DNA from 3 places in the Methylobacterium sp. WL8 genome. Region 3 is predicted to be linked to each of the others. Evidence: predicted binding sites of a transcription regulator. Region 3 holds the regulator's gene; each other region holds the start of a gene.
What was found. The regulator LexA, encoded in region 3, represses DNA repair genes until DNA is damaged. The targets are predictions, from matches to a motif close to TGTTCNNNNTGTGTTCNG.

Region 1 (10,415 bases), on a different contig from region 3:
CAGCAGGCGGATGTCCTGCGCGATCTTGAACAGGCCGGCGGCCAGCGCCGAGAGCGCCCCTTGGGTGAAAACCAGGGCGTCGTGGGTCGCCAGCGCCTCGAACTTGTTGGCGGCCGAGGTGAAGGGCAGGCCGGTCAGCTCGGCGACCTTGGCGGCGAAACGCTCGGCGAATTCGGGATGCGCGTTGAGGCCGGTGCCCACCGCCGTGCCGCCCTGCGCCAGCGCCAGCACGCCGGGCAGCGTCGCCGCGATGCGCGAGCCGCCGAGCGCGACCTGCGCGGCATAGCCGGAGAATTCCTGGCCGAGGGAGACCGGGGTCGCGTCCTGCAGGTGGGTGCGGCCGATCTTGACGATCGATTCGAAGTCCTTCTCCTTCGCGTCGAGCGCCGCATGAAGGTGGGTCAGCGCCGGCATCAGGCGGCCGGTGATCTCGCGCGAGACCGCGATGTGCATCGCCGTCGGGAACACGTCGTTCGAGGACTGGCCGCGGTTGCAGTGGTCGTTGGGATGCACCGGCGACTTGCCGCCACGCTGGCCGCCGAGCCGCTCGTTGGCGAGGCTCGCGATCACTTCGTTGGCGTTCATGTTCGACTGCGTGCCCGAGCCCGTCTGCCAGACCACCAGGGGGAACTCGTCGTCGTGGCGGCCGTCCACCACCTCGGCCGCCGACGCGGCGATGGCCTCGGCCACCTTCGGGTCGAGGCCGCCGAGATCCTGGTTCACCAGGGCGGCTGACTGCTTGACCAGGCCGAGCGCGTGGACGAGCGGCGCCGGCATGTGCTCGGTGCCGATCTTGAAGTTCTGGATCGAGCGCTGGGTCTGCGCGCCCCAATACCGGTGCGCCGGGACCTCGATCGGCCCGAAGGTGTCGGATTCCGTGCGGGTGGCGGTCCGAGTCTCGGTCTCGGTCTGCTGCGGCGACATCGTGGCCCCTACGTTTGGTGCAATGCGAAGCCTACCTACGACAGGCGGCGGCAAATCGCGAAGGTGCTTTTCCGGCCGCGCCTCGACAAACGCGGCGGGCTGTTCCCCGCCCGGCGAACAAGGATGGCGTCGATGACGGCGACGATCGCGATCGACACGCCGGCGTCGGCGGTGGCCCGCTTCCGGCCGCCCGTGCCGGCGCCGCGCCGCACGGCGATGGGCCTGTTCGCGTTCCTCAAGGCGGCGCGGCAGAACCCGATCACCACCTGGATGGAGGATCACTTCACCGCGCCCGTGGTGGCCGGCGACGGCGCCATGGGCCGCATCACCGTGGTCAGCGACCCGGCCCTGATCCGCTACCTGCTGGTTGAGAACGTCGGCAACTACCGCAAGGACGACCTGCAGCGCCGCGTGCTCGCCCCCGGTCTCGGCAACGGCCTGCTCAGCGCCGAGGGCGACGCATGGAAGTTGCAGCGGCGGACGCTGGCGCCGATCTTCTCGGCCCGCACGGTGCAGGGCTTCTCGGATGCGATGAACGCGTCCGGCGCCAAGCTCGCGCGGCGCCTGGCCCGGCGGGACGGCACCCGGGTCGACGTCGCGCTGGAGATGACCCGCGTCACCCTCGACGTGCTGGAGCGGACGATCTTCACGCAAGGCCTGCCCGGCGATCCCGACGCCCTCGGGCGCGCGATCACGCGCTTCCTCGAGGCGGTCGGGCCGATCGATCCCCTCGACGTGTTCGGCGTGCCCGACTTCGTGCCGCGGCTCGGCCGGCTGCGGGCGCGGCCGGCCGGGCGCTACTTCGCCGAGGTGGTCGAGGCGCTGATCGCAAGGCGCAAGGCCCAGGTCGCCGCCGGCGGCGCGCCGCAGGACCTGATGACGCTGCTGCTCGCGGCTCAGGACCCGGAGACCGGCAAGGGCCTCACCGACCTGGAGGTGCAGGCCAACATCATCACCTTCATCGCCGCCGGCCACGAGACCACGGCGAACGCCCTGACCTGGGCGCTGTACTGCCTGGCGAAGGACGACGCGGCGCGGGAGCGGCTGGAGGCGGAGGTCGACGCGGCGGGCGAGGGCGATTTCGCCCTCGACACGCTGCCCTTCGCCAAGGCGGTGATGGAAGAGGCGATGCGGCTGTTCCCGCCGGTGCCGTTTCTCAGCCGCCAAGCGATCCGCGACGACCGCCTCGGCCGCATCAAGGTGCCGCGCGGGTCGATGGTGCTTGTGGCGCCCTACGTGCTGCATCGGCACCGCACCCTGTGGGACGACCCGGACGCCTTCGTGCCGGAGCGGTTCCTCGGGGCGAACCGCGACGCGATCCCGCGCTTCGCCTACCTGCCGTTCGGGGCCGGCCCGCGCGTCTGCATCGGCCAGAGCTTCTCGGTGCAGGAGGCGGTGATCGTGCTAGCCCACGTCGTCCGCGCGGTCCGGTTCCGGATGCCGGACGACCATCCGCCGATGACGCCGCTGCACCGGGTGACGCTGCGTCCCGAGCACGGCCTGCGCATGGATGCGACCCGCCGGGGGCAGACGCCTCTTAGCGCGGCACGGCCCCGACCATCGGCCCGAGCGGGCGGCTGAGGTCGTTGCGCTTCAGCGCAGGCGCGTAGAGGCTCGACACGCTGCCGTCGAGGAACAGGGCGTTGCGGCAGCCGAGGTCGTCCCGGAACAACCGGGCGAAGGCGCCGAAGGTGACGGGGTGCTCCGAGATCGCGAACACCGCCACCCGTCCGTCGTCGCGGACGCCCACGCCGTTGCGGATCTTCAGGCTCGGCCCGTCGGCGGAGATCTTGGGATGGATCTGGCCGTCGATCACCAGCATCGGGCCGGATTGCGTCGCGAAGTCGGGCTTCATGCGGGCCTTGAGGTAATGGCCGGTGTCGAGCACGCCTGCGCGCTCGCCCTTCACGTAGAACACACCGTTGGGCTTGAGGTGGAAGTTGCCCGGCCCGTTCGCGGTCGAGACGCCCTTCATTTCCCGCCCGTCCTCGACGTAGAGCCCGACCGGCGCCTGACCCTTGTCGTACATGCCGGCGTTCATCGCGAAGCTGAGGCGCGGACCCTGCTTCTCGGCAAGCGTCGAGAGCGAGGAATACGGCAACCCGTCCGCGCCGAGCCAGAACAGGCGCACCCGCTGGCGGCGGAGGTCGACGGTGCATACGGTGAAGCTGTCGCCCTGCGCCTGGACAGGGCGGCACGTCTCATTCGGCGCCGTCTCCGCGTGGGCGCCGCCGGCCGAGACTGCGATCAGCGCGAGGACCGCAGCTTTGGTAAGGCGTAACATCATCGTGAGGTCCTGACCGCGCGCGAGCCCTTGAAGGGGCCGCCGCACGCCTCCTCACCTCAGAATGCGACGGTTTTCAAGCGGCCCGGACCCCGAAGCCCGGGCGTCGATCGCCGATGTCGCAGCGTGAACCGAAGTCGGCGGCTGGGCGTTCTCGATGTGACGGGGGTCAAGGACACGACTCTTCTGGAGCTGATGAGATGAAGCGTCTTCTTCTTGCCTCGACGCTGATGGTCGGGGCTCTCGCCTACCTTCCGGCCTCGGCCGAAGCGCGCGGGTTCGGCGGTGGGTTCCATGGCGGTGGTTTCCACGGGGGCGGCTTCGGCGGCTTCCGGGGCGGCGGCTTCGGTGGTGGGTTCCGTGGTGCGGGCTTCGGTGGGTACCGGGGCGGCTTCGGCGGCTACCGCGGTGGGTTCGGTGGCTACCGCGGCGGTTACGGCGGGTATCGTGGCTACGGCTACGGCCGTGGTCTCGGGTACGGGCTCGGCGGGCTTGGGCTCGGCGTCGGCGTCGGCCTGGCGGCCGGCGGTCTCTACGGCGGGTATGGCGGCTACGGCTACCCGGGTTACGGCTATGGCTACGCCCCGGCGGCCTACGGCGGCTACGGCTACGGCGGCGAGTGCGTGACCGTCCCGCGGGTGCGCTGGACGCCTTACGGTTACCGCCGCGTGCTGATCGAGCGCTGCTACTGAGCGGCGCGTCCGATCGTGACGAAGAAGGGGGCTGCCTGCGGGCAGCCCTTTTTCATTTTCCGCTCAGCGTTGCCGCCGCATCTCGTCCCTCCGCATCGGCATGGCGTCGATGGTCGAGAACAGGCGCTGCGGCGCGATCGGTTCGGGCTCGGTGATTTTCACGCCCCCGTCCTTGCCGACGAGCACCGCGCGAAACGCGTCGGCCGGCAGGCCTAGCCGCCGCCGGATCGCTTCTGCGTCGCCGCCTCCGCCGACCGCCTCGACCACGACGAGGTCCCGCTCGCTGAGACCTGCGCGCGCCGCGGCGATCGTCGCGCGCTGCGCGACGAGCCGGCGGTCTCCCGCATCCGGCGCCGACAGGACGAGCACCCGCGAGACCTGGCGATAGCGCGCGAGCGGGTCCTGGGCCGCCGCGCCGGGTCCGGCGAAGGCTGCGAACGCGATGGCGAGGGCGACACCGGATCCGACGCGCATGATGGTCCTTATTCCCCTAAACGGGATGGTTCGAACGGGAAACGCGGATCAGGCCAGCCGGTGACATCGGCGGCCACGGCTGCGACATGAGCGTTCGAACGAGCCTCGATCCCTCCATCCCAAGGAGACACGGCATGGCCGCCAAGAACCGCCGCATCGTCCTCGCCGCGCGCCCGCACGGCGAGCCGACCCTGCAGAACTTCCGCCTCGAGGAGGCCGTCGTCCCGACCCCGCGCGACGGCGAGATCCTGCTGCGCACGCGCTGGCTCTCTCTCGACCCCTACATGCGCGGCCGGATGAGCGCAGCGAAATCCTACGCCGCGCCGGTCGGCATCGGCGAGCCGATGACCGGCGGGACGGTGAGCGAGGTGATGCGCTCCGAGCACCCGGACTTCCCCGTCGGAACCCTGGTCCAGGCCTTCGGCGGCTGGCAGGACTATTCGGTGTCCGACGGCAAGGGCCTGCGCAAGGTCGACCCCGCGGTGGCGCCGCCGACGACGGCGCTCGGCGTCCTCGGTATGCCCGGCATGACCGCCTATACCGGCCTCCTCAACATCGGCGAGCCGAAGCCCAACGAGACCGTCGTCGTCGCTGCCGCCGCCGGGCCGGTGGGCTCCCTCGTCGGGCAGATCGCCCGGATCAAGGGCGCACGCGCGGTCGGCATCGCCGGCGGCCCCGAGAAGTGCGCCTACCTCACTCGCGAGCTCGGCTTCGACGCCGCGGTCGATCACCGCTCCGACGACCTACCCGGCGCGCTGGCCGCCGCCTGCCCGAACGGCATCGACGTCTACTTCGAGAACGTCGGCGGCGCGGTGTTCGATGCGGTGCTGCCGCTGCTCAACGACTTCTCGCGCATGCCGGTCTGCGGGCTCGTCGCCGCCTACAACGCCACGGAGCTGCCGCCCGGTCCCGACCGCTCGCCGCTCCTGATGCGCGCGGTGTTGACCAAGCGCCTGCGGATGCAGGGCTTCATCGTCTGGGACTTCGCCAGCCACATCGACGCGTTCGAGCGCGAGGTCGGCGGCTGGATCGCGGACGGGTCGGTGACGTATCGCGAGGACGTCGTCGAGGGGCTGGAGAACGCCCCGGAGGCGTTCATCGGCCTGCTCAAGGGCCGCAACTTCGGCAAGCTCGTCGTCCACGTCGCCTGAGCGCGAAGGCTTGCATCCGGCGCCGTGTCCGCGCGGCGCCGAGTTGCCGCCGGTTGGGAACAAAGATAGAACATGATCGTGCCGGCGGCGCGTGTGCACGATGGGGACAAGCGCCCCTCAAGCGGTTGCCGGGGGCCGGTCCGAGGCCCATGAAGGGCGCACGCGGGCTCGGTGAGACCGGACCCTGTGAGATCCGACGGCGAAGGAGAGAGCGATGGCGGGCAGCGTCAACAAGGTCATTCTGGTGGGCAACCTCGGGCGCGATCCCGAGACGCGCCGCCTCGGCTCCGGCGACCCGGTGGTCAACCTGCGCCTCGCGACCTCCGAGTCGTGGAAGGACAAGGCGTCGGGCGAGCGCAAGGAGAAGACCGAGTGGCACTCGGTCGTGATCTACAACGAGAACCTCGCCCGCGTGGCCGAGCAATACCTGCGCAAGGGCTCGAAGGTCTACATCGAGGGCCAGCTCCAGACCCGGAAGTGGACCGACAATTCCGGGGTCGAGAAGTACACCACCGAGGTGGTGCTGCAGCGCTTCCGCGGTGAGATGACGATCCTCGACGGCCGCGGCGGCGGCGGCGGCGAGATGGGTGCCGACGACGAGGGCGGCGGCCAGGTCAGCCGCGGCGGCGGTGGCGGTGGCGGTGGCGAATACGGCGGCGGCCGTGCCCAGGGCGGCAGCGAGCGTCGTCAGCCCCCGGCGCCGTCCGGCGGCGGCGGTGGTGGCGGCTCGCGGGGCAACTACGACCTCGACGACGACATCCCGTTCTAGGGCCCGGGCGCGGTCGCCTCGGGCTTCGCGAACGATCCGATCTCGAAAATTTGACGGCCTCGGATGTCCCATCCGGGGCCATTTTCATGAGCTTTGGCGAGATCGTCACCTGATCCGCCTAGACCCGGAGAAGTCTAATTTCCGCGATCGGCCGGTGTTTCGGCTAGATCCAAATGCTCTTCTGCAAAATCAGTCCTTTTGTCCTAAGCCTATCACCTGAGTCTGCAACCGGGGGGTGTGTCACTGGCAATCTGATGCCAGAAGATGTTATCTAGGGTTGAGTCTGCACATTTGCGTTTGGTTTAGATCTGGCTGGCAAGCGTCTGGATGATGTATTCTAGCCGCCCCCGGTGACATGCCGCGACGCTTCACCCGTCCCATTCGCCCGCCGCGCTTGCGTTCGTTCGCCGCCGCCACAGAGGGCGCCGCGGCGCTCGAGTTCGCCCTGGTGGCGCTTCCGTTCCTCGCGCTGGTCGGCGCGATCGTCCAGATCGCTTTCGTGATCTGGGCCGGGCAGAACTTCGACCGCACCGTTCAGAACGCGGTGCGCAGCCTGTTCACCGGGCAGTTCCAGATCGCCAACGCCGCCACGAGCAGCCCGGCGATCCTGCTGCAGAAGCTCAACGACGCGATGTGCGGCACCGGTGCGAACCGGACGATGACGCTGTTCGACTGTTCCAGCGTGAAGATCGACGTGTCGGTCGCGTCGTCCTTTTCGGCCGGGGCCGGCGCGACGCCGATGAACGCCACCTCGCGGACCTGGAACAGCGGCTTCGGCACGAACTACGCCTGCGCGAAGCCCGGGGCGATCGTCGTCGTCACCGCGGCGGTGAAGATCCCAGTGTTCTTCAGCCTGCTGAACCTCGCCCAGAAGAGTTTCGCGGACGGGACTCACCTCCTGCAATCGACGGCGGTGTTCCGCACCGAGCCGTACCAGACCACGGCCTCGACCGGATGTTGAGGACCGGACTTTCGTGCCTCCGCAGCTTCGTACGCGCCCGCGGCGGCGTCTCCGCGATCGAGTTCGCGCTGATCCTGCCCGTGCTGCTGACGATCTGGGCGGGCTTGTCGGAATACGCGCATGCGATCGACAACTGGCGCAAGGTCGTCCTGCTCGCCCGGACGGTGTCCGACCTGACGGCGCAGGGAGACGCTCAGAACCCGATCGACGCGTCGCTGATGGGCGACATCCTCGCCACCTCCACGCTGGTGCTGAAACCGTTCGACGCCAGCCGCGTGAAGATCGTGGTCAGCGCGATGGCCGTCGATCTCACCAACCTCAACCTGGTCCCGCGGGTCTGTTCCAGCACCGCCAACGCCAACGCCTCGGCGCGCGCCACCGGCGCGGCCTCCGACCTGACCGTGCCCGTCGGGTTCCGCACCACCGGGGTCCGCTACGTCCTCACCGAGGTGAGCATGCCGTACACGCCGATGCTCGGTGCCTCGTTGGTCAAGCTCGTGAAGGGCGCCAGCACCGCGATCACGCTGAAGTCCAGCATCCCCTGGCCGGCGCGCGGCGGCCAACCCGCCAAGTCGACCTACACCGAGGTCTGGATGCCCGGAGGCGCCGCATGCCCGTGATCCCGACCCCGGCAGGCCGCAAGGCGTCGCTGCGTGGACAAGCCGGCCGCTTCGCGCGGGCGCGCGACGGCAACGTCGCCCTGCTGTTCGGGCTGATGGCCCTCCCGCTCCTCGGATTCACCGGCGCGGCGATCGATTACGGCTTCGCCACCTACCTCGAGACCAAGCTCCAGGCGGCGACCGACGCCAGCGCGCTCGCCCTCTGCCAGACGCCGATGGCGACGACGAACGCGGTGCTCCAGACGCAGGCGTCCACCATGATGACCGGCTACATGGGCGCGACCGGCCTCACGGTCGATCCGCTGACGGTGACGGCGAACCCGCGCCAGATCACCTTGACGACCCACATCGTCTCACCGGTCTTCTTCGGCCGCATCACGGGCGTGACGGCACCGCGCCCTGGCGGATCGGCGCGCTGCGCCACGCCAATCCCGAAGACCTTCGAGATCGCGCTGGTGCTCGACAACACCGGCTCGATGCTCGAATCGAGCGGCGGCCAGAGCAAGCTCCAGGCGGTGCAGACGGCGGCGACCAACTTCGTCAACTACGTCTACACCAACGCCGCCTTCGCCACCGGCACCAAGATCGCGATCGTGCCGTTCGCGGCGTCGGTCGCCTTGAACCCCACGACCTACCGCTACGCGACCTGGATCGACCAGAACGCCAAATCCTCCTACCACTGGGACAACGTGCTCTCGCCGTCCGGGTCCGGCTTCACCAACCGTTTCGATATCTTCACCAAGTTGCAGGCCGCCTATTCCGGTTGGGGTTGGGGCGGGTGCCTGGAGACGTTGCCGTATCCGCTGAACGTGCAGGATGGTACGCCGTCGAGTTCGAACGCTGACTCATACTACGTCCCTATGTTCGCGCCCGACGAGCCGGGCAATGGCGGCACCGGCTATCGCGACTACAATAGTAGCCGGAGCTATAACAGCTACATCGACGACTCGACGTACAACGCGTCCTGTCAGAGCCAGTCCAATGCGTCGTTCTTCGACGCGGAAGGTCGGGCGTGCAAGTACGTCAACCCGAAGAACGCTTCGCCGACGAATTCCAATTCCTCGACGAAGGTGCCGAACGGGCCGAACTTCGGCTGTACCACGCAGCCGCTCCAACGCCTGACCAGCGACACGTCCGTGCTGAAGACGACGATCAACGGCATGGCCGCCCTCGGATCGACGAACATCCACGAGGGCATGATGTGGGGGTGGCGTACGCTGTCTCCGATCAGCGTCTTCGCGGACGGGGCCGCGTACTCGTCGAACACCGTCAACAAGATCATCATCCTGATGACGGACGGGGCCAACAGTTGGGCGACGAACGGGTCCTCCTCCAACGGCTCGCTCTATTTCGCCGCAGGCTACCTCAAGAACGTCGACGGCACCGGCCCGACATCGAGGCTCGTCCCCGGCACGCCGACCGTGAACGATGCCGACAGCGCCCGCGACGCCGTCGACGCGTTGACCGCGCTGGCGTGCAAGAACGCGAAAGCCACGGGAATTTCGATCTACACGATCGGCTTCAGCATCCCGTCGGATCCCATCGACACGCAGGGCCTGAAGTTGTTGAGCGACTGCGCGACGACGGCATCCCAATCGTTCGTCGCCAACGATTCGTCGAGCCTGATCGGGGCCTTCAACCAGATCGCGGCGAGCATCGGCACCTTGCGGCTGACGCAATAGTCACGGCGCTTCGGCGGGCGACAGCGCGTGGAGCGGCCCGAGCGCGCTTTGCTGGATCAGCAGCGCGACGAGGCCCGACCAGCCGGTCTGGTGCGAGGCGCCCAGCCCCCGGCCGGTGTCGCCGTGGTAGTATTCGTAGCAGAGCACGTGGTCGCGGAAGTGCGGGTCCTCCTGCTCCAGCCGGCTCGTCGCCTGGAACGGGCGCGTCCCGTCCGATCCGCGGGTCGAAAGCCCGATCATGCGGTCGGCCAGCATGTCGGCGATCTCCTGCAACGAGAGGAAGGTGCCTGAGCCGGTCGGGGCCTCGACCCGGAACTCCGGCCCGTAATAGCGGTGGAACCGACGCAGGCCGTCGATCAGCAGGTAGTTGATCGGCAGCCAGATCGGGCCGCGCCAGTTCGAGTTCCCGCCGAACAGCCGGGTCCGCGACTCGCCCGGTTCGTAGGGCAGGGTGAGGTCGGCGCCGTCCCAGGCGAAGTGGAACGGCTGGCGCTCGTAGACCTTGGACACGCCGCGGATGCCGTGCGGCGACAGGAACTCGTCCGCGTCGAGCATCCGCCGCAGCAGCGCCTTGAGGCGATGCCCGCGCAGCAGCGACAGGAGCGCCGTGCCGCCTTCGCCCGGCTCCTGCCAGCGCGAGACCAGGGCGGCGAGGTCGGGCCGGTTCTCCAGGAAGAAGCGCAGGCGCTTCTGCAGGCCGGGGAGCTGAACGAGGTCGTCCTCGCGCAAAACCGCCACCGCGCAGATCGGGATCAACCCGACGAGGGTGCGGGCGCGGATCGGGATGCGTTCGCCGCCGGGCGTCTCGATCACGTCGTAGAAGAACTGGTCGGCCTCGTCCCAGAGCCCGCCCTTGCG
Region 2 (10,415 bases), on a different contig from region 3:
GTGACGGTGGGCCTCGATCCGCTGCTGATCTTCGGGGCCGGGCTCGGGGTCGACGGGGCGGCGATCACCACCTGCGTGGCGCGCGCCACCTTCGCGCTGGTCGGCTGGCACGGGGTGCGGCAGCACCGGATGCTCGCCGCCCCGCGCCTCGCCGAGACGCTCGCCGACGCGTCGCTGGTGTTCAAGATCGCCTTGCCGGCGGTGCTCACCAACCTCGCGCCCTCGGTGGCCAGCGCCTTCCTCGCCCACGTGCTCGCCCGATACGGCGCGGTGGCGGTGGCGGCCAACGTGGTGATCGACCGCCTGACGCCGGTTGCTTTCGGCGGGCTGTTCGCGCTGTCGGGCTCGATCGGGCCGATCCTCGGACAGAACTGGGGCGCCGGCCGCTTCGACCGGATGCGCGGCGTGCTTCGCGACGGGGCACTGGTCACGTTTCTCTACAGCGCGATCGTCTGGGCGGCCCTGGTGCTCGCCCGCGGCCCGCTGATGCGGCTGTTCGAACTCGACGGGGTGGCCGCCGACCTGTTCGGGTTCTTCTGCTTCGTCAGCGGCGGGGTGTGGTTCTTCAACGGGCTGCTGTTCCTCGCCAACGCCTCGTTCAACAACCTCGGCTTCCCGTTCCGCTCGACCCTGCTCAACTGGGGCCGGGCGACCCTGGGCACGATGCCGCCGGCGCTCGCGGGCGCCGCGTTGTACGGCCCGCGCGGCGTCCTCGCCGGCGTCGGAATCGGCTCCCTCGCCTTCGGCGTGGCCGGCATCCTCATGGCCGTCCGCACCGTGACGCTGCTCGAGCGCGACGCCGTCGCGCCCGTGCGCGCGCCCGATCCCGAGGCGGCGATGGCCGCGGGGCCCGCGCAGGGCGGCGCGCTGGTCTAGTTTTCACGCGATCCGCGGTGGATGCGCGGCCCGATCGTCCCGCCCCGCGACCGGACCCCGCGCCGGCAACTGGTCAGCGGCGTCGATAAGGGTCTAGACTTCGTCCGCGCGGCCCGAAGTGGGATGTCGCGTGACGAACAGACCAAGGCCGTGCGCGATGTTCAACCCGCTCGACATGCTTCAGGCCCAAAACGGCGCCGGGATGCAGAATGTCGCGCAGCAGTTCGGCCTCACCCCCGAGCAGACGCGCAGGGCCATGGAGGCCCTGATGCCGGCCTTCGCGCTGGGGCTGCAGCGCAGCGCCATGCCCGACCCGACCGGCCTGTCGCAGATGTTCGGGATGGGCGGTGCACGGCCCGCCGCGAGCCCGGCCGAAAGCATGCTCGGGCAGATGTTCGGCTCGCCCGCCCTGACCCAGGCGATCCTGCAGCAGGCCTCGTCGGCGAGCGGCGTCGGCTCGCAGGTGCTGCGCCAGATGCTGCCGATGATGGCCGGCGCGGTGGTGGCGAGCATCGTCCACATGCTGCTGAACCAGCAGGCTCCGGAGGCCAAGGCGGCGCCCGCCCCGGCGCCCTCGCCCTTTGCGGTCGCACCGGGCTGGGCCGAGATGATGAAGGCCTTCGTGCCCGCCCAGGAGGCGACCAAACCGCAGCCGGCCAGACCTCAGCCGGCAAAGCCGCAGGCTGCCCGGGCCGCGCCGAAGCCGGAGGCCGACGCGACGCCCGGCATGTTCGAGCAGATGCTGAAGACCGGCGCCGAGGTCCAGGAGCAGAACGTGCGGGCGATGCAGGGTCTGTTCGAGGCGTTCTGGACCGAGGCCGATCCGGCCAAGGCGGGCGCAACGAAAGCCGGCGCCGACCTCAAAGCCCGGCACGCGCCCGAATCCCCGGACGCCTCGCACAGGCCGCGCAAGGGGCCGCCGGGCGCGCGGTGAAGGCGGCATGAGAACATGGTCGAGCGCGGTGGCTGCCGGCTCGCGTGAAGGCAATGCGCGTACACGGTGGCCGAGAGCGTTTTCGCGTCCCGGAGAGGCTCAGTTCTGGCTGATGGTGTTGCCGATGGTCGCGTAGACTTGGCCGACCCTGGAGGCGTAGAGGCGGATGCTGCCGACCGCGACCAGGAAGACGAATCCGGCGATCAGGGCGTACTCGATGCTCGTCGCACCGCGCACGTCGGCGGCGAAGCGGCGTATCGGAGAGGCGGCCTCGGCCCTCTCCCGCATTTCGACGACCGGCCCCGACATTGATGATCGCTTTCCTTCGCCGAACCGGCCTGACACGATCCTAACGCACGCCACCTTGCCGATGTTTTAAACCCATCGCCGGCAACCGGCCTGAGCAAGATAAGATTTTAGGAATAAACGGCGAATGCCGCCGAGCGCGGAGCGTCCCCGAACGCCCTGCGGGTTCCGCTCTCTCACCATTCCGTCAGGTTCCTCCAGGTCGGCTCCCCCCATCACCGGACGCGTCGCGCGAAGCACCACGAGGCTCCCTCTCCCGTACGGGAGAGGGTTGGAGTGAGGGGATGCTCTTGGATATCCGCCAAGCGCCGCACCGCGTCGTCAGGCGTCCCTGCCCGCTCAGCCGTGGCCGGCTTCCTTGCGCAGGGCGTCGATGCGCTTGGAGGCCTCGGCCTTGTCGAGGTCGGGATCGAACGCCTCGGGCTCCTTGGTCTCCTCGGACAGGGTCTTGAGGTAGGAGGCCTGCGCGCCGGTCATCGGCTCGCCGCCGGTGGTCCACTGATCGGGATCCTTGATCTGGTTCGACACGTCTTTCGGGTCGGTCTTGGGGTTCTCGTTCGAGGCAGACTGGGTGTCAGCCTTGGGGCTGGACTTCGCATCGGACTTGGCGGCGGCCTTGGTCATCGGGCACTCATGCGTTCTTGGAATGTTCCGTTAGAACGCAGCCCGGACCGCCACGGTTCCTCGCTGGCGGGAACCGCCTGGGGATAGGATGTCCGGCCCGCAGCTTTCCGCGCGAAGGCGTGTCGAGCGGGCGCATTTGGTCGGCCGGGCCCCATGCCGCGCATCATCGCGGTCGCCTCACGAAACAACCCGAACGCCGTGCGAGCTGTCGTGTTCACACGTCTTCCGCAAATGGCCCCGGACGGATCGGTGGAGGCGCTGGCGCGGACCCCTCTCCCGAACGGAAGAGGGAACCCGCGCCTCACCGGCACGAGGGATGAAGCGCGGGTGGGACGAGACGAAAACGGCGGCCCCATCGGACCGCCGTGCCTTCCCACTCAAGCCGCTCGCGCGGTTCTTCCCCTCGGGCCGCTCGAGCTTCTTCCCCGCTCAAGCTGCTCGGGCTTGAGGCTGCACCTCGGCGAGGTAATCGTCCATCAGCGTCTGGGTGATGGCGCCGGGCACGAAGCGGTAGGGACCGATCTCGGCCACCGGCGTGACCTCCGCGGCCGAGCCGGTGATGAAGCACTCCGAAAAATCGGCCATCTCCTCGGGACGGATGCGGCGCTCGGTCACCGCGATGCCGCGGCGGCGGGCCAGATCCATCACCGTCTGACGGGTGATGCCGTTGAGGAAGCGGTCGGCGGTGGGGGTGTGGATCGCCCCGTCGCGGATGAAGAACACGTTGGCGCCGGTGCACTCGGCGACGTTGTCCTCGAAGTCGAGCATCAGCGCGTCGGCGTAGCCCTTGTTCTCGGCCCGGTGCTTGGAGATCGTGCAGATCATGTACAGGCCCGCCGCCTTCGAGGCGCAGGGGGCGGTGCGGGGATCGGGCCGGCGGTAGTCGGCGATGTCGAGGCGGATGCCCTTCATCTTGGTGGCGGCGTCGAAGTAGCTCGGCCATTCCCAGGCGGCGATCGCCAGGTGGATGGTGTTGCCCTGCGCCGAGACGCCCATCATCTCCGAGCCGCGCCACGCGACCGGGCGGAGGTAGGCGTCCTGGAGGCCGCTGACCTTCAGCACAGCCTCCTTGGCCGCGACGATCTCGGCGGCGGAATAGGGCACGGCGAAGTCGAGCAGCTCGGCGGAGCGGCGCAGGCGCTCGGCGTGGGCGAGGCTCTTGAAGATCACGCCGCCGTAGGCGCGCTCGCCCTCGAACACCGACGAGCCGTAATGCAGGCCGTGGCTCAGCACGTGGATCTTGGCGTCCCGCCACGGCACCATGGCGCCGTCGAACCAGATGGTGCCCTCGCGCTCGTCGAACGGGATCACGGACATGGGGGGTCTTCCTGGAAATCGTCGCGGCCCGTAGGCACGGGCACTTCGGCGGGGACGATGTCGGCGGGCCGCACCACGGCGGCTCGAGCGGGGTTGACGGGTATCAACCGGCCTGGAATATGTCAACGACACTGACGTATATCGCTTCGGCGTCGCCCCCTCCGACGCCGACCGTCCTTCCTGCCTTTCGCGCCGCAACGGGACACGGGCCGCACGTGACATCCCCCGCCCTCCGCGAACGCGACGAATCCGGCGCGCCGGCCGCCCGCGAGCACGACGCCGCCGCTGCGCCGGCCGCCTGCAGCAGCGACGACCTGATCGAGCTGCTGTTCTTCGCCTATCGCGACTTCGTCGGAGACCCGGACCGGATCCTGGCCGAGTACGGCTTCGGCCGGGCGCACCACCGGGTGCTGCACTTCGTCGATCGCTATCCCGGCCTGACCATCGCCGAGCTGCTCGACATCCTGCGCATCACCAAGCAGAGCCTGAACCGGGTGCTGAAGGACCTGATCGGCCAGGGCTACGTCGCCCAGCGCCCGGGCACGAGCGACCGGCGCCAGCGTCTGCTCACCTGCACCGAGAGCGGCCAGCGCCTGGCCGCCGACCTCACCCGCGTGCAGGCGCGGCGCCTGGCGCGGGCGCTGGCCTCGCCCGAGGACGCCGCCGCCCCCGAGAGCTTCCTGATGGCGATGATCGAACCCGACGAGCGCGCGGTCGTCCGCCGCCTGATGGCGCGTCGCGGCGGCGGGGCCGCCTGATGGCCGCCCACGCCCGCACCGAGCTCTCCGACGGCGCGCCGCACGTCCTCGTGGTCGACGACGACCGGCGCCTGCGCGAGCTGCTCGCCCGCTACCTCGCCGAGCAGGGGTTCCGGGTCACCGCCGCCGCCAGCGCCGCGGAGGCGCGGGCCAAGGCCCAGAGCCTGGTCTTCGACGCGATGGTGCTCGACGTGATGATGCCGGGCGAGGACGGCTTCGCCTACGCCCGCAGCGTGCGCGAGACCTCGCGCGTTCCGATCCTGATGCTCACCGCCCGCTCCAACCCGAACGACCGGGTGATGGGGCTGGAGATCGGCGCCGACGACTACCTGCCGAAACCGTTCGAGCCGCGGGAGCTGACGCTCCGGCTCACCAACATCATCAACCGGGCGTCCGGCCCCCGCCGCGACACCGGCACCGGCGACGTGGTGACGTTCGGGCCGTTCTCCTACCGGATCGAGCGCGGCGAGCTGAGGCGCGAGGACGAGATGATCCGCATCACCGAGCGCGAGCGCGAGATCCTGACGATCCTGGCCGGCGCGCACGGCGCCAACGTCGAGCGCGAGGCGCTGGCCGGCGCCGGGGGGCTGGCCGCCGAGCGCACCATCGACGTGCAGATCAACCGCCTGCGCCGCAAGACCGAGGTCGACCCGGCCAACCCGACCTTCCTGCAGACCGTGCGCGGCGTGGGCTATCGGCTCGCGGTGGATTGAGGCGATTCCGGATCGGGCGCGGGTTCCTTCTCCCAGGGGGAGAAGGACAGGATGAGGGGCGTGAGCTTTCCGGTTAGGTCACGCCCCTCACCCCAACCCTCTCCCCCTGGGAGAGGGAGCCGGTCGGCGCTTCCCGCGCGGTCCCGCCCCTCAAATCTCGATCTCGGTCCCCACCTCGACCACCTGTCGCGTCGGCAGCCCGAAATGCGCGCCGGTTCGCTCGGCGTTGCGCTTCATGAAGGCGTAGAGGCCCTCGCGCCAGCTGTACATGCCGGGGTTGGTGGGCGAGGGGATGATCGCCTCGTGGCCGACGAAGTAGGTGATGTCCTCGATGAACTCCGCCGGCAGCAGTCCGCTGGCCACCGCGCATTGCAGCCCTTCCGGGATCGAGGCCGTCTGCATGAAGCCGTAATGCAGCACCACGCGCTCCATGCCGGGGGTGTATTGCGAGATCGCCTTGCGGATGCCCGAGGCCACCAGGGTCACCTGCGCACGCTGCGTGGCCGGCACGATCGGCTCCTCCTCGTAGATCACGGTGATGAGGAGGATGCGCTCGTGCAGGCAGCGACTGCGCTCCACCAGGCGCCCGAGCGCCATCGGGATGCCCTCGCTCGCCGCCGACAGGAAGGCGGCGGTGCCGGGCAGCGTCACCGGAGGATGCGAGGCGAGGCGGGCGAGGAACGCGGACTCCTTCTGGCGCAGAGGCTCGCGCACCGCCTCCAGCACCCGGTTGCCCTTCATCCAGGTCAGCATCAGGAAGGCCACCGTGAAGGCGAGAACCAGCGGGAACCAGCCGCCCTCGAGCAGCTTCGTGCTGTTGGCCGCCAGGAACACGAGGTCGATGGCCAGGAAGAAGCCGTTGACCGCGAGCACCGCGGCCAGGCTGTAGCCCCAGCGCAGGGCGATCAGCGCAGCGAGCAGCGTGGTGATGCCCATCAGCGCCGAGACGGCGATGCCGTAGGCGCCGGCCAGCGCATCGGAGGAGCCGAACACGACGACGGCCACGAGGGTGGCCAGCGCGAGCAGCCAGTTCACCGCCGGCACGTAGATCTGCCCGCGCTCGTCCCGGTCGGTGTGGACCACCCGCATCGTCGGCATGAAGCCGAGCTGGATCGCCTGCTGCGTCAGCGAATACACGCCCGAGATCACCGCCTGCGAGGCGATGACCGTGGCCATGGTGGCCAGCGCCACGAGGGGATAGTGCGCCCAGTCCGGCGCGAGCCGGTAGAACGGGTTCTCGATGGCGTCCGGCTCGGCGATGAGCAGCGCGCCCTGCCCGCAATAGTGGATCAGCAGCGCCGGGAGCACGAGGCCGAACCAGGCGGTGCGGATCGCCGGGGCGCCGAAATGCCCGAGGTCGGCATACATCGCCTCGCCGCCGGTGACCGCGAGGAAGGCCGCGCCGAGCATCAGGAACGACACGTGCCAGCCGGCATGGAACAGGAAGTCCACCGCCCGCCAGGGGTTGGCCGCCGCCAGGATCTGCGGCACCTGCCAGATCGCGGGGACCGCCAGCAGCACCAGCACCGTGAACCACACCAGCATCACAGGGCCGAACACCCGGCCGATCACCGTCACGCCCTTCCGCTGCACCAGGAACAGGCCGATCAGGATCAGGATCGTCAGCGGCACGACGAAGGGCGTCAGCACCGGCGCGTCGACCTTCAGCCCCTCGATCGCCGACAGCACCGAGATCGCCGGGGTGATCGCGCCGTCGCCGTAGAGCAAGGCCGCGCCGATCAGCCCGACGACGAGCAGCAGCGCCTGCCAGGTGCCGGCCTTGGCGTGGCGGGCGCCGAGCAGCGCCAGCATCGCGACGATGCCGCCCTCGCCGCGGTTGTCGGCGCGCAGGATCAGCACCGCGTATTTCAGCGAGACGATCAGGATCAGCGACCACAGGATCAGAGAGACCGCGCCGGTGGCCGCCGCCGCGACGGGCGCCCCGCCGGAGATGCCGGCCTTCACCGCCTCCTTGAAGGCGTAGAGCGGGCTGGTGCCGATGTCGCCGTAGACGACGCCGAGGGCCCCCAACGTCAGCGCCGGGCCGGCCGCGTGCCGCACGGCCCCGGGCTTTCGCGCGACGGGGGCGACCGGAAGGCCGTCTTTCTCCGCGAGGGGGACGGCTTGGCTCACGCGGGGTGCCCTCGGATCGAAGATCGCGCAGACGCTGCCCGCATCCGCATGCCCGTTCAAGGGGCCGGACCCGGCGAATCCGGAGGACCCACGGCGATTTGTTCCGATCGGAGGCGGACGGCGCCCGCGCCGCTGCTCGATCCGCGGCCGGCCGGCGCCGGCCGCGGGCGCAGGACCCTACTTCTTCATCGGGTCGGCCTTCATCGCGTCCTTGCTCATCGCGTCCTTGTGCATGGAGTCCTTGTGCCCGGACTCCTTGGCCATCGAATCCTTGTGCATCGAATCCTTGGCCATGGAGTCCTTCTTCATCATCGCGTCCTTCGACATCGATTCGGCGGCGTGGACCGGTGCCGACAGAGCGAAGGCGGCGAGCAGCAGGGAGGCGGTGGCGGCGAGGCGATGGCGCATGATCGGACATCCTTGAGGACGGGACACCGTCGTCCCGATGCAGCCCCTTCGACCGGGTTTCGCCACCGGTTACGCGGCGCGCGACCGCCATGAGGCCGGCGATTTTCGCCGTTGTTCGCCCTCGGCGGAACCGCGTAACCGCGCGCCCGTCGCCGGCGAAAAGACCGGATGGGCGCGCGATCACCGCGCCGCATCACCCGATCCCGACGGAGACCGCCATGTCCCTGAAACCCGAACGGTCCGGCCGGAGCGGCGTCGCACTCGCAACGGTCGCGGGCCTCGCCCTGATGGCCGGCGCGTTCTCGCTGCGCGGCCTCGCCCACGCGGAGGAGCCCGGCCGCCGCCTGCCCGAAGCGGCCGTGACCGCCAAGGAGATAGGCCTGCGCACCGCGACGCTCGCCGGCGGCTGCTTCTGGGGCGTGCAGGGGGTGTTCCAGCACGTGCGCGGCGTGCGCCAAGCGGTGTCGGGCTATGCCGGCGGCGACGCGGCGGACGCCCGCTACAGCGCGGTCAGCACAGGCGGCACCGGCCATGCGGAGGCGGTGCGCGTCACCTACGATCCGGCGGTGATCCGCTACGACGAACTGCTACGGATCTTCTTCTCGGTGGCCCTCGACCCGACGCAGGTGAACCGCCAGGGTCCCGATTCCGGCCCGCAATACCGCTCGGCGATCTTCCCCGCCGACGCGGAGCAGGCGGCGGTGGCCAAGGCCTACATCGCGCAGCTCGACGCCGTCCACGCCTACGCAAAGCCGATCGCCACCCGGATCGAGCCCGGCGCGACCTTCTATCCGGCGGAGGGCTACCACCAGGACTTCATGGCGAGCCACCCGAACCACCCCTACATCGCCGCCAACGACGCCCCGAAGCTGCGCGACCTGCAGGCGCTGTTTCCCGAGCGCACCACGCCGGAGCCGACGTTGGTCGGCGGCCGCCCGCCGGCTTGAGCCCCGTCCTCCCGTCCACCGCCTCGTCCTGAGGTGCTTCCGCGAAGCGGAAGCCTCGAAGGAGACCTCCAGGGATCGCAGCGCGTTCTGGAGGCCTCCTTCGAGGCCCCTTGCCAGGGCAAGGGGCACCTCAGGATGAAGGGGCATGGGTAAGATGAAGGCCCAAGCGCGGCCTCCGTCGATGGTGACGGAGCCGCCTCCCCATGGCTCGTCCGTGCAGCTACGGTCGGCTCGCGGAGGATATCGACATGAGCACCCTGACGGTCGGCATCGGCTCCATGGCGGATGCGAGGACCCGGTTTCTCGAGGCGGCCGCTGGAGCCGCGGCGGGGCGTGCCTCCGCAGCCGCGCCGGCGATCTACTTTGCCAGCTACGACGAGATGCATCGCGTCCTGGCGCCTGCCCGTTTGGCGATCGTCAAGGCGATGGCGGGCCAGGGGCCGCTCGCCATCCGCGAAGTCGCCCGCCGCGTCGGCCGCGACGTCCAGGCCGTGCATCGGGACGTCGTGACGCTCTCGGATGCCGGAATCGTCGATCGGTCGGAGGCCAGCGTGACGTTCCCCCACGATCGCATCCATGTCGAGTTCGACGTCGGCGCCGCCGCCTGAACAGCCGCGGGCGACAAACACCGCCCTTGTCCCCGCCCGGCGCCGTCCCCGCCCTTGTCCGCGCGTCCCGATCCACGCCAGGATCGCGCATCAGGGGCGCGGGGACGAAATCATGGCGGCGGCTTCGGGACCGGGAACCTCCAAACCCCTCGACGTGGTGCCGATCGAGGATGCGAGCCTCGGGGCGTTCTACCGGAGCATGAACCTCACCGAGCGGCGCACCTTCTGGGCCTGCGCCGCCGGCTGGGCGCTCGACGGCATGGACTTCATGATCTACCCGCTGGTGATCGGCACGATCATCAGCCTGTGGAAGGTCGACCCCGGCACGGCGGGGCTCGCCGCCACCGTCACGCTGCTGGCCTCGGCTTTGGGTGGGTGGATCGCCGGGTTCGTCGCCGACCGCATCGGCCGTGTGCTGACGCTGCAGATCACCATCCTGTGGTTCTCGTTCTTCTCGCTGGTCTGCGCCTTCGTGCAGAACTTCGAGCAACTGCTCGTCGCCCGCGCGCTGCTGGGCCTCGGCTTCGGCGGCGAGTGGGCGGCCGGCGCGGTGCTGATGGGCGAGACCATCCGGGCGCAGTATCGCGGCCGGGCGGTCGGCTCGGTCCAGTCCGGCTGGGCGATCGGCTGGGGCCTGGCGGTGCTGTCGCAGGCGGTGCTGTTCTCCTATCTGCCGCCCGAGAGCGCATGGCGCTGGATGTTCGTGATCGGCGCGTTCCCGGCGCTGCTGGTGTTCTACCTCCGCCGCTACGTCGAGGAGCCGAAGGTCGCCGCCGAGACCCGCGCCAAGG
Region 3 (10,415 bases):
GCCCCGGCACGCCGGCCCTCGCGGTGACGCGCGCCTACGACGCCGAGGCCCGGCGATACACGCTGACCTTCCGCCAGAGCCTCGAGGCGGCGGGCCCTCCCCTGGTGATCCCGGTCGCCCTCGGCCTCGTCGGCGAGAACGGCCCCCTCGCCGGGGCGACTTCGACATCGGTCTCCGACGGCGTCTTCGTCCTCGACACCGGGACCGCCACCGTGGTGTTCGAGTGCGTCGCCGAGGCGCCCGTGCCCTCGGTGCTGCGCGGCTTTTCCGCCCCGGTGCGGCTTGAACTCGACCTGACCGACGCCGAGCGCCTCGTCCTGCTCCGGCACGACACCGACCCGTTCAACCGCTGGCAGGCGGCGCAGGGGATCGCGATGCGGCTGATCCTCGAACCGGCCGCACCGGGCGCGGGCGAGGCCTTCGCCGACGCGCTCGGCGCCTTCCTCGACGGCGAGGCCCTGGCCGACCCGGCCTTCGCCGCCCTGGTGCTGTCGCTCCCCGGCGAAGGCGAAGCCGCCAACGAAATCGCCGCCGACCTCGACCCGGACGCGATCCACGCGGCCCGAACCGCCCTTCGGAAAGCGCTGGGCACGCGGCTGCGCCCGCGCCTCGATGCGCTGGCCCTGGCCCTGCGGGCGTCTCAGGACGCCCCCTACAGCCCGGACGCCGCCTCGGCCGGCCGCCGCTCGCTCGCCAACGCCTGCCTCGACCTGATCGCCGCCGCGGACCCGGCGGCCGGCACCGAAGACGCCCTCCTCCAGCTTCGCGAGGCGCGCAACATGACCGACCGGCTCGCGGCCCTCGGCGTGATCGCGGCGATCCCAGGGGAGGCCCGCGAGGCGGCGCTCTCGGCTTTCGGCGCCACCTATGCCGACGAGCCGCTGGTCCTCGATAAGTGGTTCGCCGTCCAGGCGACGATCGCCGAGGACGGCACGCCGGCGCGGATCGCGGCGCTGAGCCGGCACCCGGCCTTCGCCATGACCAACCCGAACCGGGTGCGGGCGCTGATCGCCAACTTCGCAATGGGCAACCCGACCCAGTTCGCGAGGGCCGACGGAGCCGGCTTCGCCCTCGTCGCCGAGCGGATCGAGGCCCTCGACCGGATCAACCCGCAGCTCGCCGCGCGGCTCCTCACCGCGTTTTCTTCCTGGCGGCGGTGGGAAAATTCGCGACGGGAAAAGGCCGCCGAAATCCTCAACCGGATCAAGGCGATCCCCGCCCTTTCCCGGGACGTGGCCGACATCGCCGCCCGGACGCTCGAAGCCGGTTAACCATCGCTTAACATTGGCGATTCTCTGCTGATTCCGAGTCGGTAGTCGGGGCTTGGAGTCAAGCCGCGCTGTAAAAAATCCGTGGACAAACCACTCGGGAAAGTGATGAATTGAATTCAGATTCGGGGCCGGCGCAGCAAGGCCCGGACGCTTCCAGTGCACGAGGTCGACCATGCCGGAGGCGGATTCCGCTTCCTTCTCCGCGCGTGCGGATACGATTCTCGGCATCCACTGGCCGACGCGCGCGCCGGCGAGCCGTTTCGTGCAGGCCGAAGCCTGGCTGCGTTATGCGGTGCCGGCCTTGCTCGCGACCTTCCTCGCCTGCCTGGCGGGGCTGACGGCCCTCCACCTCCAGACCCAGCGCGAGGAACTGCTCGCCACCGCGAGCGCCGACCTCGAGTCCTTCACCCGCCTCTCGGCCGGAGCGCTGGCGGGCCACGCCCTCGGCGACGCGGCGGCCCAGGCGAGCCTCGTCGACTTATTTCCCGCGGGCACCCTGCCGGCCGGACGCCGTGTGATGCTCGTTTCACGAGGCGACCGGATCGTCGCGGCCAGGCCCCCACTGCCGCCCGGCACCGAGACCCTTCAGAATGCGCTCGGCGAGTCGGAGGCACTCTCGACGCTCGGCGAGCGGGCGGGCGTGATGCGCCTAGCACTCTCCGACGGCGAGACCGCCTTCGCGGCGATGCGCCGCCTCCCCGGCGGCGAAAGCCGCATCGCGGTGATGCAATCGCTTGGACCGCTGACCGCGAGCTGGACCGGCCGCGCCCGCCACCAAGCGATCCTGGTCGCCGCCGCCGCCCTCGTCATCGTCGGGGTGGGCCTCGCCTACGGGCTGCAGAGCCGCCGGGCGAAGGCGATCGACAAGGTCTGCGAGCAGATCCGCCGGCGCCTTGACACCGCGCTCGGCCGCGGCGCCTGCGGCTTGTGGGACTGGGACATCCCACGCGGGCAGATCTACTGGTCGGATTCGATGTACGCGCTGCTCGGCTACCGCCGCGAGCGCGAGTTCCTATCCTTCGGCGACGTCAACGCCCTGGTCCACCCCGACGACGGCGACCTTTACAGCCTCGCGCGCGGCCTGGCCGCGAGCCAGACCGCTGTCGACCACGCCTTCCGCATGCGCGGGGCGAACGGCGCCTACATCTGGCTGCGCACCCGCGCCGAGGTGGTGCCGGACGTGACAGACGGCGGCCGCCACCTCGTCGGCATCGCCGTCGACGTCACCGAGCAGCAGCACCTCGCCGAGACCAGCGCCACCAACGACATGCGCTTGCGCGACGCCGTCGAGGCGATCTCGGAAGCGTTCGTCATCTGGGACACGAGCAACCGTCTCGTGCTGTGCAATTCCAAGTTCCGCCACCTGCACGCGCTTTCCCCCGAGGACGCGCAGGTCGGCCGCCGCTACGACGAGGTGATGGGCCGCGGGGTACTGCCGCAGATCCGGCGGGAGATGCCGGAGACCGATGCGGCGAGCGCGACGGCCCGTACCTTCGAGGCGGAACTCACCGACGGCCGCTGGCTGCAGATCAGCGAGCGACGCACCAAGGACGGCGGGTACGTCTCCGTCGGCACCGACATCACCAACCTGAAGCGGCACCAGGAGCAGCTCGTTGCCTCGGAGCGCGAGCTGATCGAGACGGTCAAGGACCTGAAGCGCTCGCGCCGCACGCTGGAGTTGCAGACGCAGCAACTCGCCGACCTCGCCGAGCGCTACCTCGACCAGAAGGCGGCGGCCGAGTCCGCCAACCAGGCCAAGTCCGAGTTCCTGGCCAACATGAGCCACGAGCTGCGCACGCCGCTGAACGCGATCATCGGCTTCGCCGAGCTGATGTCGAGCGAGCTCTACGGGCCGCTCGGCTCGCCGCGCTACGCCGAATACTGCGCTGACATCCGCGGCAGCGGCGACTACCTGCTCTCGATGATCGACGACATCCTCCACATGTCGCGGATCGAGTCCGACCGCGTGCGCCTCGCGCGCCGCGAGGTCGCCGTCGAGGCCGCGGTCGCCGGGGCGCTGAAGCTGGTGTCGGAGCCGGCGCGGCAGAAGAACCTCCACATCGCCATAGACTTGCAGCCCGGCCTCGCGCTGCTCGCCGACGAGCGCGCCCTGCAGCAGATCCTCGTCAACCTGCTGCAGAACGCTGTGAAGTTCACGCCCGGGCACGGCCGCATCGCGGTGCGCGCGCGCGCCGCCGGGGACCACGCCCACCTGTTCATCGAGGATACTGGGATCGGTATCCCGAAGGCGGCGCTGGCGCGCCTCGGTGCGCCGTTCTCGCAGGTCGAGACCAACCTGACCCGCAGCCACAAGGGCTCGGGCCTCGGCCTCGCCATCGCCCGCTCCATGGCCGAGCTGCACGGCGGCTCCCTGCGCATCCGCTCCGAGGAGACGGTCGGCACCATAGTCCTGGTGCGGCTGCCCCGCCCGACCGGCGAACGCCTCGCGGCGGCGGCGGCCGAAGATTCCGGGCAGCAGGCCGTCGCGGCGCTGCGCGAGGCCTCCGGGGCGAGCGTTCGGCAGCCGCAGCCGGCCGGCGCCTGAGGACGCGCCGCGGGGCCGTCGCACCGCGGGCTGCGGCGCGCTACCTGCCCAAAAGGTCGAACCGCGCCACGTCGTGCAGCAGCGCCACGAAGGCCCGCGCGCCGTGGTCGAGGGCAGCCTCCCCGGCCTCGGCGGTGCCGAGCCTGGCGTCGCCGATCGCGCCCGACGGATGGAGGTCGCCGGCCTTCCAGGCAAAGGCGGCCGGGCGCCCGGCGCGCAGGTGCGTGAAGTCGCCGACCATGGCGCGGGTGCGCGAGGGGAAGTCGGCGACGGCCTCGCGCCGCACGAGATCGGGGCGCAGGGCCAGAATCAGCGCGGTCTCGACCCCGCCGGCATGGATGCCGTGGACGATCTCGTCCTCCGGGAAGCATCCGTCCGGGTAGCCGAAGCGCGCCCAGGCGGTCGTCACCGCCACCATGCCGAAGCGGGCGCGCAAATCCCCGGCCACGAGGTCGATCAGCGCGCTGTTGCCGCCGTGCGAGGTGACGATCACCAGCCGGCTGCAGCCGGCGCGGTGCACGCCGGCGCCAATTTCGCCCCAGGCGGCGAGCGCGGTCGCGGTAGTGAGGGAGAGCGTTCCAGGAAAGGCGTCGTGCTCGTCGGACTTGCCGACCGACTGCACCGGCAGGACCAGCACGTCGAGGTCGGCCGGCACCAGGGCGCAGGCGCGCGCGAGGTAGCCATCCATGATCGCGACGTCGGTGCAGAGCGGCAGATGCGGGCCGTGCTGCTCGATCGCCGCCACCGGCAGCACCGCGACCGTGCGGCCCATGTTCCGCGCGGAGACATCCCGCGTGGTCAGGTCGGACCAGAGCCGTGCCGCCATGCTTTGCCTCGATGCGTCCGCTTAAGCCATACGCTTTAGCAGGCTGCTGAAAAAGTCCCGAGATGGAGAAAGACGTTCTCCTGCCGCAGGCACTCGCGGGCCGAGCCCCCACGATCGAGAACCGTCGAGACGCGAGAACCGCCCCATTCTCTAACAAATGGTGTGATTCGGAGATGATTGTTCTACCTCGCCCGACTTTTTCAGCAGCCTGTTAGAGCATTTTCTTCACGCGAGCCGGCATCCACCTCGCTGGAAAATGCTTTAGCGGGGGCGGCGCCGGCCCGTCGAGGGTCAGGCGAACAGGGCGTCGATGTCGTCCTGGGCGGTGGCAGGGCCGTTCGGCTGCGGGCCGTTCAGGAGCAGGCGCTGGGCGCGCTCGTTGCGCTCGGCCTCGGCCGGATCCTGGCCGGCCGCGTCCCGTGCCCGCACGGCGCTGGAGAAGCGCGCGAGCCGCACCTCGAACTGCTGCAGGGCGGCGACGACCTTGCCGATCCGCTGGCCGGTGATGTCCTGGAAGGCGCAGGCCTCGAAGATCGTGCCGATGCCGCTTTCGACTGCGTCGCGGTAGCCGGGTCCGTCCGGCAACGCCAGCATCGACTCGGCCGCCTCCATGATGGAGTTGGTGGCGCCGGCAGTCGCGGCCAGGACGTTGCCGAGCTCCTCGTGCGCCATCGGGATGCGGTCGTGCGTCAGCTCGTTGGCGCGCAAGGCCGCGATCTCGTCGCGCACGTGGGCGATGTAGTCCGCGATCTCCATCAACTCGGTGACCATCGTCGCCGGGTTGATCGTCGCGCCGAGCGGTCTTTGCACACCCATCGTCAGCACTCCTCCGCGTGTCGGCCCCGAGTGGCCGCTCAGGCGCCGCAGACCGCTTCGATCTTGCTCTTCAAGGTGGCGGCGTTGAACGGCTTGACGATGTAGTTGTTCACGCCGGCCTTCTTGGCGGCGATGACGTTCTCTGTCTTCGATTCCGCGGTGACCATGATGAACGGCGTGGTGCGCAGGCCCTCGTCGGCGCGGACGTGGCGAAGCAGCTCGTAGCCGGTCATCGGCTCCATGTTCCAGTCGGAGATGACCAGGCCGTACTTGCGGCCCTTGAGGCGCGCCAGGGCGGCCGTGCCATCGGAGGCGTCGTCGACCTCCTCGAAGCCGAGCTGCTTCAGGAGGTTGCGGATGATGCGGACCATCGTCTGGTAGTCGTCGACGACCAGGATCGGCATGCTGAGGTCGAGGGCCATGGTGAAACTGCTCCGGTGTCTCCGAATCGCCGGCTCGGGTCGGCGTCGGTCACGCATTGTCGAAAGGCGCCGCCGCCGGCCGCACCTCATGGGTCCAAACCTAAGCCGGTTTGCCTTGCGAAGCGGTTAATCACGCGCCGGTCCAGCGCCGCCCGGGGCGGCGACGCCCGAATACTGATGTGCGGGACACGAATGCCGTCCGAGCCCAAACGGCACCGCGTCGCCCCGCCCGTTCCCTCGCGATGAGCCGGCGCGGCCTTTACCGATGCGTCCCAACGCAGGATGACGGCCCCGCAGGCGGGCACGGCGCCCGACGGGAACGCCCGCGGGGGAGGCTCGGCCGCCGCGCGAAACAGGATCGGCACGCGATGCTCAAGGTCGTCATCAGCGAGTTCATGGACGAGGCCGCGATCCGGGCGGAGCTCGCCGGGTTCGAGACGCTCTACGATCCGACCCTCGTCGACCGGCCCGACGCCCTGCGCGCGGCGCTCCAAGAGGCGGCGGGGCTGATCGTCCGCAACCGCACGCAGGTGCGCGGCGACCTGCTGGCAGCGGCTCCCGACCTCAAGGTGGTGGGCCGCCTCGGCGTCGGCCTCGACAACATCGACCTGCCGGCCTGCGCCGCCCGCGGGATCGCGGTCCATCCCGCGACCGGCGCCAACGACGGCGCGGTGGCCGAGTACGTGATCGGCACGGCCCTGCTGCTGCTGCGCGGCGCCTACGGTGCCAGCGCGCAGGTGGCGGCGGGGGCGTGGCCGCGCAACGCGTCGATGGGGCGCGAGATCGCCGGCAAGCGCCTCGGCCTCGTCGGCTTCGGTGCCATCGCCCGCGAGACCGCCCGGCGCGCCGCGGCGCTCGACATGGCGGTCTCGGCCTTCGACCCGTACCTGACGCCCGAGGACACCGCGTGGCGCCCGGCCCACGGCTCGGTGACGCGTGCCGAGCTCGACGCGCTGATCGCATCGAGCGACGTGCTCTCCCTGCACGTGCCGCTCACCGAGGCGACGCGGGGGATGATCGGCTCCGACGCGATCACCCGGATGCCGCCGGGCGCGATCCTGATCAACGCCGCCCGCGGGGGCGTGGTGGACGAGCGCGCAGTCGTCGACGCGCTCCGGTCGGGCCATCTCGGCGGGGCGGCGCTGGACGTGTTCGCGGAGGAGCCGCTGGATGCTATGGGCGGGGCACTGTTCGCCGACGTGCCGAACCTGATCCTGACGCCGCACATCGCGGGCGTGACGCAGGAATCGAACGTGCGCGTCTCCGCCGTCACGGCCCGCGCCGTGCGGCGAAGCCTGGAGGGCTGAACCTCGCCTTGCCGCGCTGGCACCGTCGCGTAACGAATTCGTCTGTCCGCGCAGCGCGTCGCGACAAGAACCCTTGCGGAACACTTGACGAACGTTTAACGTGTTCGTGTTTTGTTTCTGCGGCTTCACCTTCGTGCGGCCGCACTTTCTCGCGAGCTCGCCAATGCTGACCCGTAAACAGCTGGATCTCCTGCGATTCATTGATGAGCGGATGCGCGAGGACGGCGTCCCGCCCTCGTTCGACGAGATGAAGGACGCCCTCGACCTCAAGTCGAAATCGGGCATCCATCGGCTGATCACCGCCCTCGAGGAGCGCGGCTTCCTGCGCCGGCTTCCCAACCGCGCCCGGGCGATCGAGGTCCTGCGGATGCCCGACGGCGCCGGCCGCATGGCGGCGCCCGCTCCGGTGGCGGCGCCCGCGCCACGCCGCTTCACCCCGAGCGTGGTGGAGGGCGGGCGCGCCAAGGCGGTGCCGCCTCGGCCGACGACGCAGATGGTCGATGACAGCGGTCGCTCCGTGTCGATCCCGGTGATGGGCCGGATCGCCGCCGGAACTCCGATCTCTGCGATCCAGAACCAGAGCCACGCGATCACCATGTCGCCGGACTTCCTCGCCGGCGGCGAGCACTACGCACTGGAGGTCCGCGGCGATTCGATGGTCGAGGCCGGCATCCTCGACGGCGACCTCGTGGTGATCCGCAAGCAGGACACCGCCAACACCGGCGACATCATCGTCGCGCTGATCGACGATGAGGAGGCGACGCTGAAGCGCCTGCGCCGGCGCGGCTCGTCGATCGCACTGGAAGCGGCCAACCCCGCCTACGAAACCCGCGTGCTCGGGCCGGATCGCGTCCAGATCCAGGGGCGGTTGGTCAGCCTCGTCCGCCGTTACTGAAGCGTCTCCGCCGGCATCTCGGCGTCGGTGCCGTCCGCGACCGGGTCGTCGGGCGCCGGTTCGGTCCGCGGATTCGGCGGCGCCATGCCCTGGAAAGGTACGTACTTCGGCTTGATCTCGCCGGGTAAAGGCGATTGTGGCACCGGCTGGTCGGCTGGCTTGGCCGGCACGCGGGCTTGGGCCGGTCGCCACGGCAGCGTCCGCCCCGGCTCGCGGGTCCGACTCACCGTGAAGCCGTCCGGCTGCAGGCGGATCGCAACCGCGCCGTGGGCGGCGAGGTAGGCGCGATCGATGACGAGGGCTGCGGCGCAGCTGGGCGGCGCGGAGAGCGGCGTGATCAACACCGCGGCGTTGGCGCAATCCTGGGCGAAGCCGCGGCGGTCCTTCAGAAGGGCCACCGCGCGGCCGTCGGCGAGCCGCAGGACGCACCCAATCCGGTCGCAGGTGGGACCACCGGTCGCCTGCGCGCCGGTCCGGCCGTCGCCGTCGGCCTTCAGCCATTGCTCCAGCACGAAGTTCGACGGCTTGCCGAGGGCGACGAGGCTGCCGTCGATCCGGCGCACCGCGGCACCGCTGCCCTGGCGATCGACGTAGATGTCGAAGCGGGCCGGCGCCGTCGCGAGGCCTAGCCCGAGCAAGGCGGGCGGCAAGGCAAGCCAGCGCAGGCGCGAGACCGGCAGCGTCGCGAGCAGAAGCGCCGCGGCGAGGCACCCGAGCGCGCCGGTGCCGAAAGCCGGCACCACCACGTTGGCGCGACCGAGCCCCTCGATCCAGCCGGAGATCGTCAGCATCCCCCGCACTGCCAGGCCCATCAGCCACCAGACCGGCTGATCGAGGGCGAACGGGTAGGCGACGATGCCGAGCACCGCCGCCGGCATCACCGCGAGCGAGACCAGCGGCAGCGTGAGCGCGTTACCGATCAGCCCGAAAGGCTGCACCGTCTGGAAGTGGTAGGTCGCGAAGGGTGCGGTGGCGACCTGGGCCACCAGCGTCGTGCCGAGCGTGCCGACGACCGTCGTCAGCCCCAGGGCGATCAGCCGGCCGATCCGCCCGGCGCCATCGCGGCGGAACAGGCGCCCGTCGATCAGCCGGGCGCAGGCGATGAGGCCGGCCACCGCCCCAAACGACATCTGGAAGCTCGGGCCGAGCAGCCCCTCCGGCTCGTGCGCCAGCGCGATGAGCGCGGCGAGGGCGAGGTTGCGCATGCTCAACGCCGGGCGGTCGACCAGGATCGCGCCGAGCATGATCAGGGTCATGACGAGGGAGCGCTCGGCGGCGATGTCCCAGCCGGAGAAGACGCAGTAGGCGGTGACGCCGACCATCGCCAGCGCCGCGGCGATCTTCTTGATCGGCCAGGCCAGCGCGAGGAACGGCACCAGCGCGAGCCCGGCCCGCACGAGCCAGAACACGACGCCGGCGGCCAGCACCATGTGGAGTCCAGAGATAGAAACGACGTGATAAATTCCGGCCGCCCGCAAGGTGTCGTTGGTCGCCGGCGCGATCAGCCCGCGCTTGCCGGTCACGAGGGCGGCCGCCACCGCGCCGGCCTGGCCGCCGTTGGCGTCGGTGATCCGGCGGGTGAGCGCGTTTCGGGCGTCGTCCACCGCAGCCGCAAGGCGGAGCGACCACGGCACCGGCTCCGGCGGCGGCTTCACCGCGATCTTTCCCAACAAGGACCCGACCGCGCCGATGCCGCGGAAGTAGGCGTCGCGGGCGAAGTCGTAGCCGCCCGGCCGCGCCGCCTCCGGGGGCGGCAGCAGGCGGGCGGTGGCGGCGATGAAGTCGCCCGGGCGCAAGGGCGGCGCCTTCTTGAACGAGACGCGCACGCGGACCGGGCGCTCGGCCGCCGCCATCGTGCCGAGGCTCGCGACCCGGACCACGACGCGGGCGCCCTCCTCCCGCTCCTCCAGCGACTCGATCAGCCCTTCGAGCGGCGCGATCATCGTGCGGTTCAGCACGGGCGCGGCCACTCGCGACACCCGCAGGGCGCTCGCCGAGAACCCGAGGAGCGCTGCGGCAAGCCCGAGCGCAATCGCCAAAGCCACCGGCCGACCACCGAGGAACGGCAGGGTCGCGGCGCAGGCCGCCGTCGCAGCGAGGGGGGCCCAGAGCGCGGGCATCCCGTCGGTGGCGGTGAAGAACACAAGGATGCCGGCGCCGAAGGCGACCGCGAGCCAGGGGAACAGCCGGCGCTGCTCGGCCTCGATCACAAGGCCGCTGATGACCCAGCCGCGCAAAGCCGGCCCGAGCACGGCGGGCGCGAGGAAGCGCCCGAGAGCCGGTCCAGCGACGGCCCGTCCCGTCGATCGTACGATGTCCCGCGCCATGATCGG

Region 1: the regulator LexA is predicted to act here: its motif matches at 5,581-5,598, upstream of ssb (single-stranded DNA-binding protein).
Region 2: the regulator LexA is predicted to act here: its motif matches at 2,753-2,770, upstream of FV234_RS15765 (DUF3072 domain-containing protein).

The regions. Positions count from the first base shown of each region.
Region 1 is NZ_VRVF01000025.1:44,735-55,149, reverse strand. Features, by position in the region: gene fumC (class II fumarate hydratase) at 1-924, opposite strand, end outside; gene FV234_RS11360 (cytochrome P450) at 1,057-2,505, shown strand; gene FV234_RS11355 (phosphodiester glycosidase family protein) at 2,462-3,211, opposite strand; gene FV234_RS11350 (hypothetical protein) at 3,409-3,900, shown strand; gene FV234_RS11345 (DUF4174 domain-containing protein) at 3,964-4,374, opposite strand; gene FV234_RS11340 (NADP-dependent oxidoreductase) at 4,509-5,525, shown strand; gene ssb (single-stranded DNA-binding protein) at 5,740-6,294, shown strand; gene FV234_RS11330 (TadE family protein) at 6,689-7,255, shown strand; gene FV234_RS11325 (TadE/TadG family type IV pilus assembly protein) at 7,249-7,875, shown strand; gene FV234_RS11320 (TadE/TadG family type IV pilus assembly protein) at 7,866-9,557, shown strand; gene FV234_RS11315 (glucosidase) at 9,558-10,415, opposite strand, start outside.
Region 2 is NZ_VRVF01000042.1:23,795-34,209, forward strand. Features, by position in the region: gene FV234_RS15750 (MATE family efflux transporter) at 1-876, shown strand, start outside; gene FV234_RS15755 (DUF937 domain-containing protein) at 1,034-1,810, shown strand; gene FV234_RS15760 (Flp family type IVb pilin) at 1,910-2,119, opposite strand; gene FV234_RS15765 (DUF3072 domain-containing protein) at 2,456-2,740, opposite strand; gene FV234_RS15770 (branched-chain amino acid aminotransferase) at 3,170-4,057, opposite strand; gene FV234_RS15775 (MarR family transcriptional regulator) at 4,372-4,815, shown strand; gene FV234_RS15780 (response regulator) at 4,815-5,528, shown strand; gene FV234_RS15785 (KUP/HAK/KT family potassium transporter) at 5,679-7,589, opposite strand; gene FV234_RS15790 (pentapeptide MXKDX repeat protein) at 7,839-8,069, opposite strand; gene msrA (peptide-methionine (S)-S-oxide reductase MsrA) at 8,288-9,016, shown strand; gene FV234_RS15800 (helix-turn-helix domain-containing protein) at 9,265-9,624, shown strand; gene FV234_RS15805 (MFS transporter) at 9,737-10,415, shown strand, end outside.
Region 3 is NZ_VRVF01000002.1:63,661-74,075, reverse strand. Features, by position in the region: gene pepN (aminopeptidase N) at 1-1,271, shown strand, start outside; gene FV234_RS01175 (PAS domain-containing sensor histidine kinase) at 1,444-3,816, shown strand; gene FV234_RS01170 (creatininase family protein) at 3,857-4,642, opposite strand; gene FV234_RS01165 (protein phosphatase CheZ) at 4,934-5,458, opposite strand; gene FV234_RS01160 (response regulator) at 5,497-5,880, opposite strand; gene FV234_RS01155 (hydroxyacid dehydrogenase) at 6,249-7,187, shown strand; gene lexA (transcriptional repressor LexA) at 7,351-8,082, shown strand; gene FV234_RS01145 (ComEC/Rec2 family competence protein) at 8,076-10,409, opposite strand.